2 regions of the Methylocaldum sp. GT1TLB genome follow, and region 1 is predicted to be linked to the other one. Evidence: riboswitches for the same ligand, from Rfam matches in the RefSeq annotation. Region 1 holds a riboswitch; the other holds the start of a gene.
The links. A riboswitch is a leader RNA that binds a small molecule or an ion and turns the genes downstream of it on or off. The one in region 1 is predicted to bind cyclic di-GMP.

Region 2: another riboswitch for cyclic di-GMP. It lies ahead of ACR2R1_RS18615 (VPLPA-CTERM sorting domain-containing protein); the one in region 1 lies ahead of ACR2R1_RS12325 (hypothetical protein).

What each region holds. Positions count from the first base shown of each region.
Region 1 is NZ_CP194898.1:2,835,229-2,842,674, reverse strand. Features, by position in the region: gene ACR2R1_RS12340 (hypothetical protein) at 105-695, opposite strand; gene ACR2R1_RS12335 (hypothetical protein) at 863-2,536, opposite strand; gene ACR2R1_RS12330 (VPLPA-CTERM sorting domain-containing protein) at 2,533-3,336, opposite strand; gene ACR2R1_RS12325 (hypothetical protein) at 3,456-4,292, opposite strand; cyclic di-GMP riboswitch class I at 4,375-4,453, opposite strand; gene ACR2R1_RS12320 (class I SAM-dependent methyltransferase) at 5,160-5,915, opposite strand; gene ACR2R1_RS12315 (hypothetical protein) at 5,964-7,446, opposite strand, start outside.
Region 2 is NZ_CP194898.1:4,205,466-4,212,911, reverse strand. Features, by position in the region: gene ACR2R1_RS18620 (hypothetical protein) at 1-1,277, opposite strand, end outside; gene ACR2R1_RS18615 (VPLPA-CTERM sorting domain-containing protein) at 1,309-2,079, opposite strand; cyclic di-GMP riboswitch class I at 2,240-2,317, opposite strand; gene ACR2R1_RS18610 (transglutaminase-like cysteine peptidase) at 3,448-4,056, shown strand; gene ACR2R1_RS18605 (bifunctional diguanylate cyclase/phosphodiesterase) at 4,053-5,960, shown strand.

The sequences.
Region 1 (7,446 bases):
CTCACGCGGCTTGTCGCCGCGCCGGGGCATCCCTGCCCCGGATTAACCCGACCTATATTTATAGGCCGGGTTAATAAACACCTATCTTCGGTGCTGAGAGCCGATCAATTCGTTGTACGCGCCCGGCCGCGAAAAACCGCGGCCAAACCGGTGGCCATCAGCCAGAACGCGGAAGGCAGCGGAACCGGGGAAACCGTCGTGGACGAGACACTGGCCGCCAACGCATTTCCGTCCGCGTCGCCGAGTGCGTTGACGGCCAGTCTCAATGGGCTGCTGCCGGCTTGCCGGAAATTAAAATTAACTACCGCCAGGGTAAAACTGTCGGCCTGCAGGGTATTCAAGTCCTCCGGCGAATCAAAGGACAGTTCGAACAGGTTCAGCACCCCGCTACCGCTTGACCCGACCGAAGTGACGTTTGCCCCGAAATCGAGAACATCCAGTTCGTCCCCTAGCACCGGATCGCCGAAACTGGTACCGACATATTCCAAATGGCTGCTATCGAAATTGAGATCCAGATCGTAGCTGCCTAGCGAGGGCGCTTCGCCGGCGCCTAGTCCGGATATCGTGATGCCGACCGCGACCGACCACCCGGTTCGGCCCACCGGCATGACCCCCAGTGTGATCGCGGACTCGGCGAGTCCCGATGCGGACAGCAACAGCGCAGCTATTAAAGGCTTACAGTAACGGTCGAGCATCTTGATAGTTTCCTGTTAACGAGTTCCTTGAGGGAAAGATTTCGGGAAACTCCGATCCGGTTCTTGGCCAAGTTCAGGACGAACGATCGCTCGTCGACGACGCGAACCATGGGCAGAAACCGGGTTTTCCGAGTTTCCGTCGATGGATAGGGCGAGGTATCCATGCCTCACTCGGCTGCGCACCGAGGACGGGTACACGACAAGGTCAGCTTGCGGGCATCGAGCGCGTCGATCGTACCGTTCTTGTCGATATCGCGGGGATCGTCCGGACCGGACGCGGATTGATTCCGCACGGCGAGGATCAGGTCGATATCCAGGCGATCGATATCCCCGTCGCCGTCCAGATCGCCGGCCAGCGGGGTCGTTTCGCACGAATCGGGAATATGATCGGCATCGGCGTCACCGGCCCGGCCTTGTTCGATATCCAGAACGTCCGACACGCCGTTTTCGTTGCAGTCCGGAAACACGTTCAGATAGTACACGTCCTGCTCGCCGTTGAAGGTTGCGGTATAGGCAACGCTTGCGCCGTCCCTCCTGGAAACCAGGGTCGAATAGTCCCCCATCTTTTGGGAAGCGTGCGGATAGCCGATCGTGGTATCGAAAGGCTGGCTGACCGGAACGTTTTTGCTCCACGTTGCGCCGCCGTCCCATGAATACGCGTAATACAACCGCGAGACGTTATAGCTGCCGCTATCGCGCGTGTCGTACCAAACGGCATCGATGCGCGAGTTCGGAGCTACCCCCATCATGCCGAACCATTGCCACGAATCTTTATTGGGTTCGTCGTCGTTGACCCTGATCGGCGCCGACCAGGTCTCGCCGCCGTCGCTGCTTCGGACGAATTTGATGTCCAGATTGTCTTCGCCGGGCGGATCCACCGTCGCCAGCACATAGACCTTGCCGCGCAACGGCCCGTTGGATCGGTCGACGTCGACTTGAACGTCGCCTATGGGACCGTACCGATTCGGATTGTTTCGAAAATTGAATAAAGGCGCGGGACCGCCGATATCCAGGATCTGCGTCGTAAAGGTGGGTGTCGAATCCGGATCTCGCGCGTCCAAGGACTTCGAGAAAATGTGCTGGTAGTGGTTTCGATTCTGGGTCTCTTCGTCCCATTCACTGGGTTCGAGCCGTCCGGCGATATACAACTCGCCTTCCGGCCCCACCGCCATGGTGCCGAAACTCGGGTTACCGGGAATCCCCACCGGTAGTTCGAAGCTCGCTCCGCCGTCGATGGAACGGGTGAAACAGTAGTCATCGCCGGTTTCGCGCCAGTTGACGTAGACATGGCCATCGCCGATTCCGCCGCTACGGTCTACCGCGAGCTGGCCTTTGTCGCCGCCTCGTCCGTGGGCGAATACCGGTTCTTGCCAACTGCGCCCGCCGTCGATCGACTTGATGACTTGAATGTCTTCGATATAGATGCCTTGCTCGTCGAAACGCAGACTCTGAAAGTAAAAGTTCCCCTGAGCATCCACATCGATGACCGGATTGCTTCGGCCTTGTCCCGGCGTCAACGATCCCGGAAAGGTCCAGCTGGAACCGCCATCCTGGCTATGCGCCCAGCCGCCTTGGCGAAAGGAGGACTGCACGGAGTCGAACTGACGCCAGGCGATGACGATGTTGCCGGGGTCCAGCGGATTGATGGCCATGGTGGGCTCGTTGGCCGCATCGCCGGTAATGTTTTGACCGGCCGCGTCGACGTTGACCTGGATGCTGATGTAAGGACCAAAAGCGGAATGCGTCGCTGCGGCGTCGGCGCATGCGAACGCCAGTATCCATCCGGACCACACCGCGGCATGCCGTCCCGGATGTGGATTGCGTAAACCGGACCGTATCATGCGCGGTAACTCCGGGATCTGCCGAACAGGCCGAATCCGGCGAGACCCGATACGAACAGCCACACCGCGGCCGGAACCGGTACCACGGTGGTTTGAAAACTGAAATCGCCGACGATCGCGCCCACGGTGCCGCCAAAATGCTCCCATCCCGGCCCGACCCCGAGTTCGCCCGACAGGGTGAACGAATTCGGGTCGAGCCCCATCGCCACGTTGAACAAGTTGAAGGATTCCGATCGGAAAGAATAATGGTTATAGAGCGTCCAGCCCGATTGGCCGGTATCGGCATCGATGTTGGCCGCATCGAATTCCAACGTGTAGTCTCCGGAGACGATGCGGTTGCTCGGCGATCCGGTATCGATCCGGAAACGGCTGACGCCGCCAAGACCGATCGCGCCGGTGACGCTGCCCGCGAAATCGCCCGGATCGAACGTCAACGTGGTCGGCTTGGTTCTCCGGCCGACCGGGACGTCGACGGTAGCGCCGTTGACGGCGAATTCGAGACCCGTGGCCGGGATTTCGCCGACGCCCGGCACAATATGATCTTCCAAAATTTGCGCGTTGTTGCGCACCGCCGCGGCTTGTGCATCGAAAAATTCCTCCAGATATATGGAAGGCGCATCGGTCGCGTCCAAGGAGACGGCGGCGGCCAGCGCATCCCGGTCCAGGTTCATGATCAATGCGCCGCCGGAAACGGTGGCGGCGGTCGCCGTTGCCGGAAGGAATGCCAACCATGCGGCTAGAAATGTCAAACAGGGTGCAAGAGTTTTGCCGAATCGCGAGAGTCGGTGGCGTGTAGTCATGAGGATAAGTCCGTAACAGGTCGAAGGTGGGAGCGTTTATCCGGCCGATTGGCCGGATAAACGCGATAAACGGCCCCCGGGCGGCTCGGCAGCCCGGGTCGACGGCCTCTATTCGGCGATCAAGCGGATAAAGCCGCCTGGACCGACTTTCGGCGGGCGCCGGCCAGCAGGCTTAACAAGCCGCTGCCGAACAGCCAGACCGCTGCCGGCACCGGAACCACGGCAGGCGAAACCAGAGTGAAGGTAGCGGCTTTACCGGCGGAGTTCGAGCCGTCGCCGCCGAACAGGAAAGCGGTCATATTGGGTGACCACCAGAGTTCCCCGGTCATGAGCAATTCATCGCCATTGGTGGTAACGCTGATGTTGCGGGCATCGTAAGTGGACGTTCTGAAGCTCGTGTTGTTCCACAAGGTCCAGCCGCTGTTGACGCCGTCATTTCGATTCGCGTTGTATTCGAAGGTGTAATCTCCGGACGTCAATGTACCCGTGAAACTGCCACGGGTCATCACGACACCGTTCAACCCGATCTGGCCGTTGGCGATAAAGGCGGACGAGTCGACCAAAGCATCCTGACTGGCGTCCCAGGTCAACGTGGTGGGCTTGTTGGCGCGGCCGCCGGCGCCCGTTGGAATTCCGGTGCCGGTCAGATCGGCGGGATTGACGACGTATTCGAGCGTTGACGGCGCGGGGTAGGTGTTGGTGGGCACCGTTATGATATCCGCAATGGTCGAGTAAGTATCGGCCACCGCCTTGGGAAAGAAGTTCGCGACATAATATTCGGTTAACCCGCCAGGACCGATGGTTAGTCCTTCCAACAGGTTGTTCGGGTTGTCATAGGTAACGCTGAAAGTTCCCCCGTGCAACACACCGGCATCGGCCGAATTGGCCATGATCAGGGCAGCCGCTGCGAGAATGGTCTGTCGGATCTGCATTTTCTTGACCCCAAATTTTTGCATGGATTTTTTCCTGTGATTTGAAACATCGAGAGGTTGTGCGGCAGGCTCGAGAAATCCATAGCCCTTGAATAACTCTCACAGGAGAGGCGGCCCGGCCGTCTTGAATACCAAGACCCGCGGCTTTCCGAGTCCGCCTCGCGGCGGAGGTGGCGAAGGCGTCTCGTCCCTGAGACCGATATCATCCTGGGCCAACGGACAGGCATGCGCCCAACCGCCAGTCGTCGCTGATAAGAACCGCCGAAATGACAATGACAATAAGGCTCGAAAACTGGCGTTCTTATCGGGCAAGTCAAGCTGCTAAAGCAGATACCGTGCCAGTGAGCAGGGGTATTCCGAGACTAACAAGCTGTAATTTGAAAATACCGGGGAACGGTGGAAGCAAAGCGTAATTTACCTGGGAACACATGCCAATTTACAGGCATGTCACGGGAAAGAGGCAGCGAGTATCAGTGCATTAACAAATGTATCGTTAATGCGTAGGTATCCCGGCGCCCATGGCGGATATCAATGCGCGACAAACCGCATTATGTGGGGAGCAGGTTAAATGCCACAATTCAATGCGCATGACATCATCATAATCTGTTGTCTTATTTGACATTAATCGTCTGTCCTGTGAAATCCCGCAAGGCTTAAGGCATACAACGTAATTATTCGATGGCAATCGACAAATACACCAGGGATATTCGGGACAAACTGCGAGATTCATGCTTTTGCGGGAATATTTCCCGATATTTGTAATCCATGGACTACGTTCAGCGGACCATGGATTATTGGACTTCGTCTGGGCCGCCAAATCAGCATCATTTGCCGGCCGCACAAACGGTCGCTGCGTGCTTGAAGATACCTTGGTTTCTTCGGTTCTCGTGCCTATCCTTCAGGAAGCAGTCCTTCATCCGATCTCTTGTAGGCGATGTATGCCAAGCGTCGTTGAGCCAGAGGATGGCGGCCGTAATGGGGTGAGACGGTCACCTCGAAACCGGCGCCGGCGAGAAGACGTTCGATTTGGGCGCCGCCCAAAACGCCGATCCGGTGCCGCTCCTCGGAACGGCGGTAGCCGTGGCCGCCTTTCCTGAACACGGTAATGTCCCGAATCAACAGGTTTTCCTGCGGCTGTTCGGATATCTCCACCAACACCGCCCAATCCGGCCCTTTGCGCCAGGAGCGATAGTGCATGGGTTCGCCGTCCGAGCGGACAAGGATGTCGAATGCGAAAACGCCGCCTTTCGGCAGACAGGAAGCGATGTTCCGGAACAAGCGGTCAAGGCGCGCTTCCGACGGCGCTCCGTCGGCACAATAGTTCAGGGCTTCGCCCAGGGCCGTGACCGCGGCGCAAGGGCGGAAGTCCACATCGTACAGCGATGCGGTTTGAAACTGTGCTTCGGGCGCTGTACGCCGGGCCAGTTCGATCATCGGCGCGGAAACATCGACGCCCAAAACCGAATATCCGTGCTCCAGCAGTTTCCTCGCCCAGGTTCCGCTTCCGCAACCCAGATCGATTATCAGGCCGGAATCGAGACCCGCGGCGCGGAACAGCGCCAGCAACTCATCGCCGGCGCCATCCACCAGATCGGGGAAGCCGACGTGATGAACATAGGCGAGATCTTCCTCATAGAACGGCATCATCGTTTCGAAGCATTTTTTCGACTGGAATTCCGCCAACCCATGGGGCGGTCAAAGCCGGTCCATCCCGATGGGTTCGCCGTTATCGGCACGGGTTTTGGTCAATCGCCGTTCCGCGTCTGCTGCGGCGCTGTCCTTGCCCTGCTTTCGATACACCTCGGTCAGCGCCCAGAGCGCCCAGGCGTCATTCGGCGCTTCTCGGAGCGAAATATCGAGCTCCCGCTCCGCCCCCGCCAGATCGCCCTGGAGAAACCGCAGCGCGCCTACCGAACGGCGTATCGGGTAGTACCAGTAGGGCGGTTCCATATAGGGCAGCTTTTCCTGAAGCGCCGCCGCTCTTTCGAAGGCGGCGGCGGCGTTTCCGAGATCGCCTTCGGCCTGGGCGATGCGCGCCGAAAGCACGTCCTGGGCAATCCGAACAATGTCCGCCGCCGGGACGCCGGCTTCCGTCAATCCGGAAAAATCCGCCGTTTTGGCGATCCCGGTCAAGGCGTCGAGTTCGAGTCGTGCGTCCTGCGGCGCTCCCTTGGCCGCCGCCGCAACGCCACGGGTATAGCGCCACATGGCTTGTACGTACGGGAACTCCGAGCCCGGATCGGCCATTTTCAGGACCGTTTCGGGCGGACTGAACTGGGCGTGGGCGAAGTATGGCGCGGCCTTGACCGGTTGTACCCACGGCACCGCACGGACCGTCTCGTCGGACAGCACGCCGGCGAGTTTCTCCGCCGCCGCGAGAGCGGTTTTGCCGTCGCCCGCCATCTGCGCCGAAACCATCAGGAAATGAACGTTGTGCGGATAATAGCCTTGCGCGTAGATGCCCTTTGCGCCGGTCTCCTTCAAATATGCCTCGTCGACTTCGATGGCGGCGCGATTGGCTTCGAGAGCGTCCCGATAGCGGCCCAGCCGGTAGTAAAGGTGTCCCGGCATGTGGACCAGATGTCCCGCGCCCGGCATCAGACCGGCGAGGCGTTTCGCATAAGGTTCCGCCCGTTCGGGCCGGTCGGAAGCCTCCATCATATGGATGTAATAATGAATCGCGCCGGGATGGTCGGGGTTGTTCGCCAGCACCCGCTCCAGGACCTCTACGATTTCCGCCGTGCGCCCCTTGGGTTTGCGGCCTTGGTCAGCCCAGTAGTCCCAGGGCGCGAGATCCATCAGGCTTTCCGCGTACAACACGGCGATCTCGTCATCCTCGGGGAAACGCTGGGCGAGTTTGCCCATCGCCGTGGCGTAGGCTTGGTCCAGGCGCTTCCGGTCGGTCTTCGGATTCTTGTCGTAGCGTTTCGCGAGCGCCTCGATCAAGGCTTGCTCCTTGGGGCTCGCGTGCTTGGCAAGGGCTTTCGCCCGCTCGATCGCGGCCCAGGCCGGGCCGACCGCGGAAGGCTCCATCGGCGCATTGATATTCGGTCCCAACACCAAGGCTTCGCCCCAGAAACACATGGCGCACTGGGGATCGAGTTTCTGCGCCATGCGGAAGGCCCGTTGCGCCTCCAGATGGTTGAAGGCATAGGCCAATCTCAAACCCTGATCGAAA
Region 2 (7,446 bases), 1.4 Mb from region 1:
CGCCACTGGAAGGTCTGCTCCACCCAGTCCGGGTAGCGGCCGGCAGCGACCTCGGCCAGCGTCGGCGCGGCGCCGTCGATCTTCACGAAGCGGTAGTTCTTGCGGGCAATGGGATTGCCGTTCTTATCCCTGCCGGAGTTCTTCTCCAGGCTCTGGATGCCGATCGCCCAGCGCTTGGACGTGTTACCAGATCCGCCGGTGTTGGTGCCGTCGTTGAAATCGGCCAGGCAGTTGTCCACGTCCCCGGAGCCCGACTGGCCGACGCCGTTCAGGGCGAGGTTGGTCGAGGGCACGATCGGTCCGCTCAAGTTATTGGTACCGCCCACCGGATTGACCGCGCCGCTCATGCACGGATTGTTCAGGAACACCGCGTTGGCTTGCGCCTGCGTGCCAGAACCGTCGACGCGGCGGCAGATGGCCACCTTGTTGTCGGTCAGATTCATGCCGCCGGAATAATTGTCGAAAAAGTTGACGGACGCCGCGCCGATCTGAACCTTGAACCGGTTCCAGTTCTGCACCTTGCCGGCCAGCAGCGAAGCCACTTGCTCGGAGCTGAGGCTGGGCATGCAATCGGGATTGCTGTCATCCCCCAGCGCGCAACCGGCGGGGATCCGGCCCTGGTCCATCTGCGCGTCCTGCAGGGCGGTATAAAGAGACAGCGTTACCGGAATGCCGAACACCAGGCCCGCGGCCGGGGTCACGTCCAGCAAGCTCGAAACCTGGGCGGTCGTGACATCCGGCTGCTTCACGCCGTCCTCCCTGGGCGCGTTGACCCCGCGGAACAGATCCGGGTTGACGTCGCTTACGCCGAGATCCGACTCGTGCAGAATGGTGTCGCCCGCGCTGCTGACTCGGCAGCGGTAGAAGCTGTCGGGCGCGGTCTTGGTGCAGTTGCCGTTGTTGATCTCCATGTGCGTGATCGCCTGATCGAGAATCAGCGGCGTTACGCCCTGCGCCGAGCCGCCCTGAGAACGCTTGTGGAACAACACGTTCGGATTTACGGTGCCGAGGCCGGTCACCTTGGTGGAGTCGAGCCGGCAGAAATAAGCCGAGTGCTGCGCTCCCGGCTTGGACGCGTTGGCGTTGTCGCGGTAGATATCCAGAGATCCGGCCACGCAGAGTTCGGAAAAGAGCGCTTCCACGCCCTTGTCCTGTGCGGTGGCGCCGGATGCCCAGATTTCGATATCCACGGCCGCGCCGGGAGCGAGAGCGAAGGCTTCGCCGGCGCCGAGCAGCGCCGTTGCCGCCATGGCGACAGACAAACGATTGACTTTCATCGAATTTTCTCCGTTAAGGATATTTGGGAGATTACGCTTTCTGGCCGCGGCGGCTGACCAGGGTCAAGCCGGCCAGAGCGGAGCCAAGCAGATAGATCGCCGCGGGAACCGGTACCGGAGAGGAGCCGGCCGGGCCGAATTCCAGGGTGCCGTTGCTCGACAGCAGCCAGCGCCCGGCAATCTGATTGACGATGCCGTCGCTGTCGTCGCCGGTGTTATTGGTCACGTGGAAGAAAAGGGTTGCCAGGTCGACGCCGCCGGCGGTGGAGGCGAACACGCTGGGAGCGGCGCCCATCAGCGGACCCCAGTTGCCGTCGTCCCAGGACTGCGGCAGCCCGTTATCCACGACGCCCGACACGTTGTCGCCCAGCGCGGTGTTCAGTTTGCTGATATAGCCCTGAATGTTGGTAATCGTGGATAAAACATTACCGAAACCGCCGTTGAACGAAGACCCGGTAGCCAGAATACCCCATTGATCGATATTGGCACCGCCCTCGTCGAGGGTGTACACGGCGGCGATGTTGTACTGCAGGTCTGCCTTGCCGGCAAAGCCGGCATAATTGGCGTCAGCACCCAGATTGACGCTGAACGCCCAGTTCGAACCGGCGTTCAGCACGTCAGTGAGTGAAACGTCGAGATCGCGGAAGTAGGTGCGACCCAGGCCGCCGTTCGCGCTGGGATCGAAAATCGACACGAACAATTCGCCCACGTTCGGATACTGCCCATCGCTAATCGACGCTTCTGCGCCGGTGGCGCCCAAAGCCAATAGCACGCCGGCGGTAATCGCTTTCAGTTTGTTCATTTCCATGCCTTGTTTAAAATTGCGGTTGAAAATACCTTGCAGACGTCTTCTCAAGGTTTATCTGCAGGGCCGTTTTCGCCGGTCGCTTTTCGGCGACCGGCTTTTTTGTGCCGTTTTTCAGGCACCGAAAACAAAAAAGCCGGGCTGCCATCAACGTTGGTGTGGCAACCCGGCTATCTTGCAATCAAGACCCGTGGCTTTCCGGCCCCGCCTCGCGACGAGTGTGGCTTTGTCCTAGCAACCCTCCTGGACCGGGCTCCTGCTCCCCGGCCGCAACTGAACCGCACTGCGGTTTTCTTCCGTCCCTTTGAAGGCGAGACAGACTTTAATGTCGCTTTTTTACAACCAAGTTAAGTTTGTGTGACACCGATGAAATTTTTTGAAAAAACTCAACGCACGGCTCCCGCGCATCAACTAAGTCTTTGTTTTGGATTACATTTGCGTGCTGTGTTTTTTTTTCAAAACTTTAAGTCGCAGATGATTGCAAGCTGCCCCGGCTGTAGCTTTTTCGCTGAACGACTTTACGGATTCGCAACATGAAGGCGGGGGAATCGAGGAAGGGCACCGCCGGACCTGACTTCTTCCGAGCGCCTTGCCCGGTGTATCAGGTGGTAGGTCGGCAATCCTTTGCCGACAAATCCCGTCGGGAAGGGTCGCGATTAACGCGACCGTTTGCGATTGGAAGGGGCCGATTAAAGGCCCGTTTGCGATTGGAAGGGTGGCTCCGGCGCTCCCGGAGACACCGTTTGCGATTGGAAGGGATTCCCGACCTACTCCGCGGTTCGGTGCCAGCCGGCCTGCAACCGATTGATCCGGCATGCCTCCGTCGTTAGGCTGGTTCCCGAACTCCCGTTTGGGAACCGACGTTGAGAAGCTCCCGCTTCTCGATTCGAATGATGTTTCGAGAAGCTCGAGCTGCTCGGGTATAGCTCCCAGGCGGAAGCTTGGGAGCCAGCGAAAATCCATACCGGAATGGCGGTCCGCTGACCTGTATAGCAGCGACCGTTTGCCATCAAGCGCTGACGCTTAGCCGGGCCTGCATCCGGACGCCTTCGTCGGCAAAGGATTGCCGAGCTACGGCCGCTCGTTTCGGCCTACATTTAGAGCCTATCCCAGTAGGTTTCAAAAACCCTTCGACTCGGCTCTGGGCGAACGGCCTACTGAGATAGGCACTTAGAGGTACGGGGCGGCTTCCCAAGCCACGCCGCTACACTTCAGTGAAAAACGCTGAAGCACCGGGTTATGAGGTGGCGAAATTTCGCCGAGATGGGGCAAGATACGCTTCCTTCAAATCACCCCCCTTAGCTCTTGAAACGCTTATTGATATGGAGCGCCGCTTTTGCGGTCCTTGCCGTGGCGGGCGTCGAAATGGACCTGCTCCCCAATGCACGAACCTTGGAACTGGTCGGCCAGCGCTATGGCCTGGCGGCCGTCGAACGTCTGTCGGCGTGGCGCGACCTGGTTCTGCATCTGGGCAGTGCCGGCGAACAAGAGAAGCTGGCGCGAGTCAACGATTTCTTCAACCGCCTGCCCAATATCTCCGACCCTGACCAATGGGCGCGCCGCGACTACTGGGCGACTCCGGTGGAACTCCTGGCCGCCAACGGCGGCGACTGCGAGGATTTCGCCCTGGCCAAATATTTCACCCTTCGAGCGGCAGGAGTGGCTCCCGACCGATTGCGGGTCACTTATGTCCGGGTCTGGCGGCCACAGCTGAGCCGCATGGAGCCGCACATGGTCCTGGCCTACTATCCCGCCCCGGCATCCGAACCGCTGATTTTGGACAATCTGATCGGCGATATCCGGCCGGCCGCCGCGCGGACCGATCTAGCGCCGACCATGAGCTTCAATGCGGAGGGGTTGTGGTCGGCCAAGCAGCGCGGGCAGCATGGCAAACTGGGTGAAGCGTCCGACATACGCCACTGGAACGATCTGTTGGCGCGCATGCACCACGAAAAGACGGGAGCGATTCGATGACGACGATGAGCCTGAAAACCCTGCTGGTCCTGCTGCTCGGTCTGCTGTTTCTGCTGCTGGGGCTGGCTCTTTTCGCCACCGGCCTGGTGAATACCCACGGCTTTCTGCAACGCCAGTTGCACGCTCATGCGCAAGAAACGGCAACCACTCTGGCGCTGGAACTATCGCCCGCGCTGGCGAGCAACGACACCGCGGCGGTGGCCAATGCGGTGGACGCTCTCTACGATAGCGGCTACTACCGGCGTATCGCCGTGATCCGCCCCAACGGCGAATCCGTCGTGGAGCGGGAACTCCCCTTGAAAGTGGACGGCGCTCCCGAGTGGTTCATCAGCCGCGTGCCGTTCGACGCTCCCGCGGGTCGGGCCGAATCGATGGCCGGCTGGAAACTTTCAGCCGTGGTCGACGTGGCCAGCCATCCCGGTTTCGGATATAGCCAACTTTGGCAGATGACCTGGTCCATCCTGGGCTGGACTCTGGGTTTCTGGCTGATCTCCGCGCTGCTGTCGGTATGGCTGCTGCAAAAGGCATTACGTCCGCTGGACCGGCTGGAAAATCTGGCGCTTCGCATCGGCGAAGGCAAGTTCGAGCCTTTGGCGGAGCTGCCCCGTATTCGCGAACTGCATCATATCGGCTCGGCGTTCAACCGTATGTCGGAAGCGGTGCGGCGCATGCTGAACGCGAAGATGGAAACCATCGAGAAACTACAGCGGGATCTCCACCACGACCGGCAAACCGGTCTTTTCAATCGCGCGTATTTTCTCGCATCGCTGGACGCGGCCCTGGCAATATCCGGAACGCAGCACGCCATTGCCATCCTTCAGCTCACCGGACTGGCGGAATGCAATCGCCGATTCGGACGCGATACGGGAGATCTTGTCGTCAAATTTCTCGCCGATGTTGTGGAAGCTGTCGCCGAAAAGACGCACGGCTCGGCGGCGCGAATCGACGGCGCGCAGTTTGCCGTGCTGTTGGAGCACGCCGATGCCGATTGCCTGAACGATCTGACCCATCACCTCGCCCAATCGACGGTCATGGCTTTGCTCGAGACCGGAATCGCTTCGTCCTGCACCGTCCATATCGGGGCGGCCCTCTCTTCCGGCGATAGCAGCACGGCACTGCTCGCCCGGGCGGACGCTGCGCTGCGCGACGCGCAGATGGGGTCCAGCGGGAGCTTTCGGATTGCGGAGGCAGATCCGACGCCGGGCGGGAGCGGCCGGCTCGCATTGCTGCGGCAGGCTTTGGGCAACGGTCAAGTGGAACTGGAGCGGCAGCCGCTCATGTGCCGGAACGCTTCGGCACCCGAGCATTACGAGGTGTTCGCGCGCATCGTGACGGAAAACGGATTACGGCTTTCCGCAGGCGCCTTGGCGCACATTGCCGAGGAAACCGATCTGGCTCCGATGCTGGACAAACTTGTCGTCGCGCGCCTTCAGGAAGCGATGGCGGAAAAACCCGAAGCGGCGTGGTCCGTCAATTTGTCGGTGGCCACCATCATGCAGCCGGGATTCGCTCAATCTTTTAGACATAAAGTGCCCGCTCGATCAAATCTGGCCATAGAAGTCCCCTTGAATCGGCTGATTTTAGCCCCGCAAGCGGCCGAGTCCGTTAGCGAGCTCAGGAGAGACGGTTTTCGGTTCGTGCTGGATCGCTTCATGCCCTATCCCGGCGCACTGGCCTGGTTAAACGAATTGATGCCGGATTGGGTAAAGGTGGAAGGGGCTCTCTGCCGCCGGATATTCGATGACGCCGGCAATCAGGCCCTGCTCAAGGCGCTATGCCAATACGCACGAGAGTTGGGTATCCGCGTTGCCGCCACCGGCGTGGAACGGGAGGACGAGGCCGATCTGCTTTTTGGCCTCGGGTTCGACGCGGTGCAAGGCCGTGTGTTCGAGAAGGCGAGCTAGAACGTTTTCATACCTACTGTACGGGCACTGGCGAGTAGGTCGGGAATCCCTTCCCAATCGCAAACGGTCGCTTTAGTCGCGACCCTTCCAATCGCAAACGGCGTCTTCGGGAGCGCCGAAGCCCCCCTTCCCGACGCCGCCGTTGGGCCAACGGGTTCGTCGGCAAAGGATTGCCGACCTACGAAAGATTGAATCGATCTACCCTAGCCGAAGGCGCCAACGACGTCCGCCAAGCCTGTTTTGCCGTACGAGCGAGATGAAAACGCCCTAAGTACATTCAGGGAAGTCTTGCGGCATAGGCAACCTGCAGGACAACCCCGCCAGTCAAGCCAATCTGTCGAGATCCCGCAAATATTTGCGGAATGTACTTAGAACATTCTCCACCGTGGCTTAGCGGTGTGAATTGGGAAAGCCGCTCCGCACTCCAAAATGGCGGCCGGACTAAGTCAGTAGGTCGGGAATCCCTTCCCGACTTACTGGAGACGCTACACCAAACCGGAAAATTCGCCTGCCGGAGGGGATGTCTCTTCCCGGCGACGAACGGATCGCTTCAGACGCCTTGTAAATCCATTCAACATTCAACATTCAAGCGAACATTATCGTAGGGTGGGTTAGCGAAGCGTAACCCACCGATCCGAGGCCGTTCGGCGGGTTACGGCCTCGCGGCCTAACCCGCCCTACAAAACAATTCCTGATTGAAAGCGATTTGGAAAAATACCTGAAACGGTGCGCCTGGGGTATTTTCCTGGCGTCAGCGAATTTTACGCCCACCGTAGATTTTCATCCTATCCCATTGATTCAGCGAAACACGAGTCCTTGGCTCAGAGTTTGCAGCTGAATCCTTAGAAATCCGAATCCGACGGGAGACTTTTCACCTAAACGCGGATCGACGTCGGACTGCTATTCAGCAAGCAGCTCACGCCGCCCGTTACGAAAACACCGTATACGCCCTCTCGCATGTTCTGGTTCGCCATCGGTCCCGGAGCCGTCCGCCGGGGCCAAGAGCGACCACATTCCGAACCACCAATAGGCCGCCATCGAAATTTCTCAAAATGTCACAGACCCTTAACAAAATCTTCACAGAACTTCGATTTAATAAACAAAAACTGAAAGATTTTTTTGTCGTTGACCTTCTCGGCATGAAAGCGCCGGAAATCATCGAGCGACGCCCTGGAACCCAAAGGCATAGAAACCGTGCTGTCGGTTGAGGGTGTACGACTGAAGCGACCTGCACTGGGTGTGTGCTGGTTCCCAAACTCCCGTTTGGGAACCGACGTTGAGAAGCGGGAGCTTCTCGGGCGGGGCGCCCAAGCCGAAGCTTGGGCGCCAGCGGAGAGGCCGTTTGGGATAGGAACGGTATATCGAGGCTTGTCAGAGCATTTTGGGGGGTATCAAAGGTCGTTCGGAAACAGCCTTATCTTGGTTATCTCGCCGAATCGATAAACCAGGCAGGGATAGGTGGAATTGGAGTGTGGAAATCCGGGCA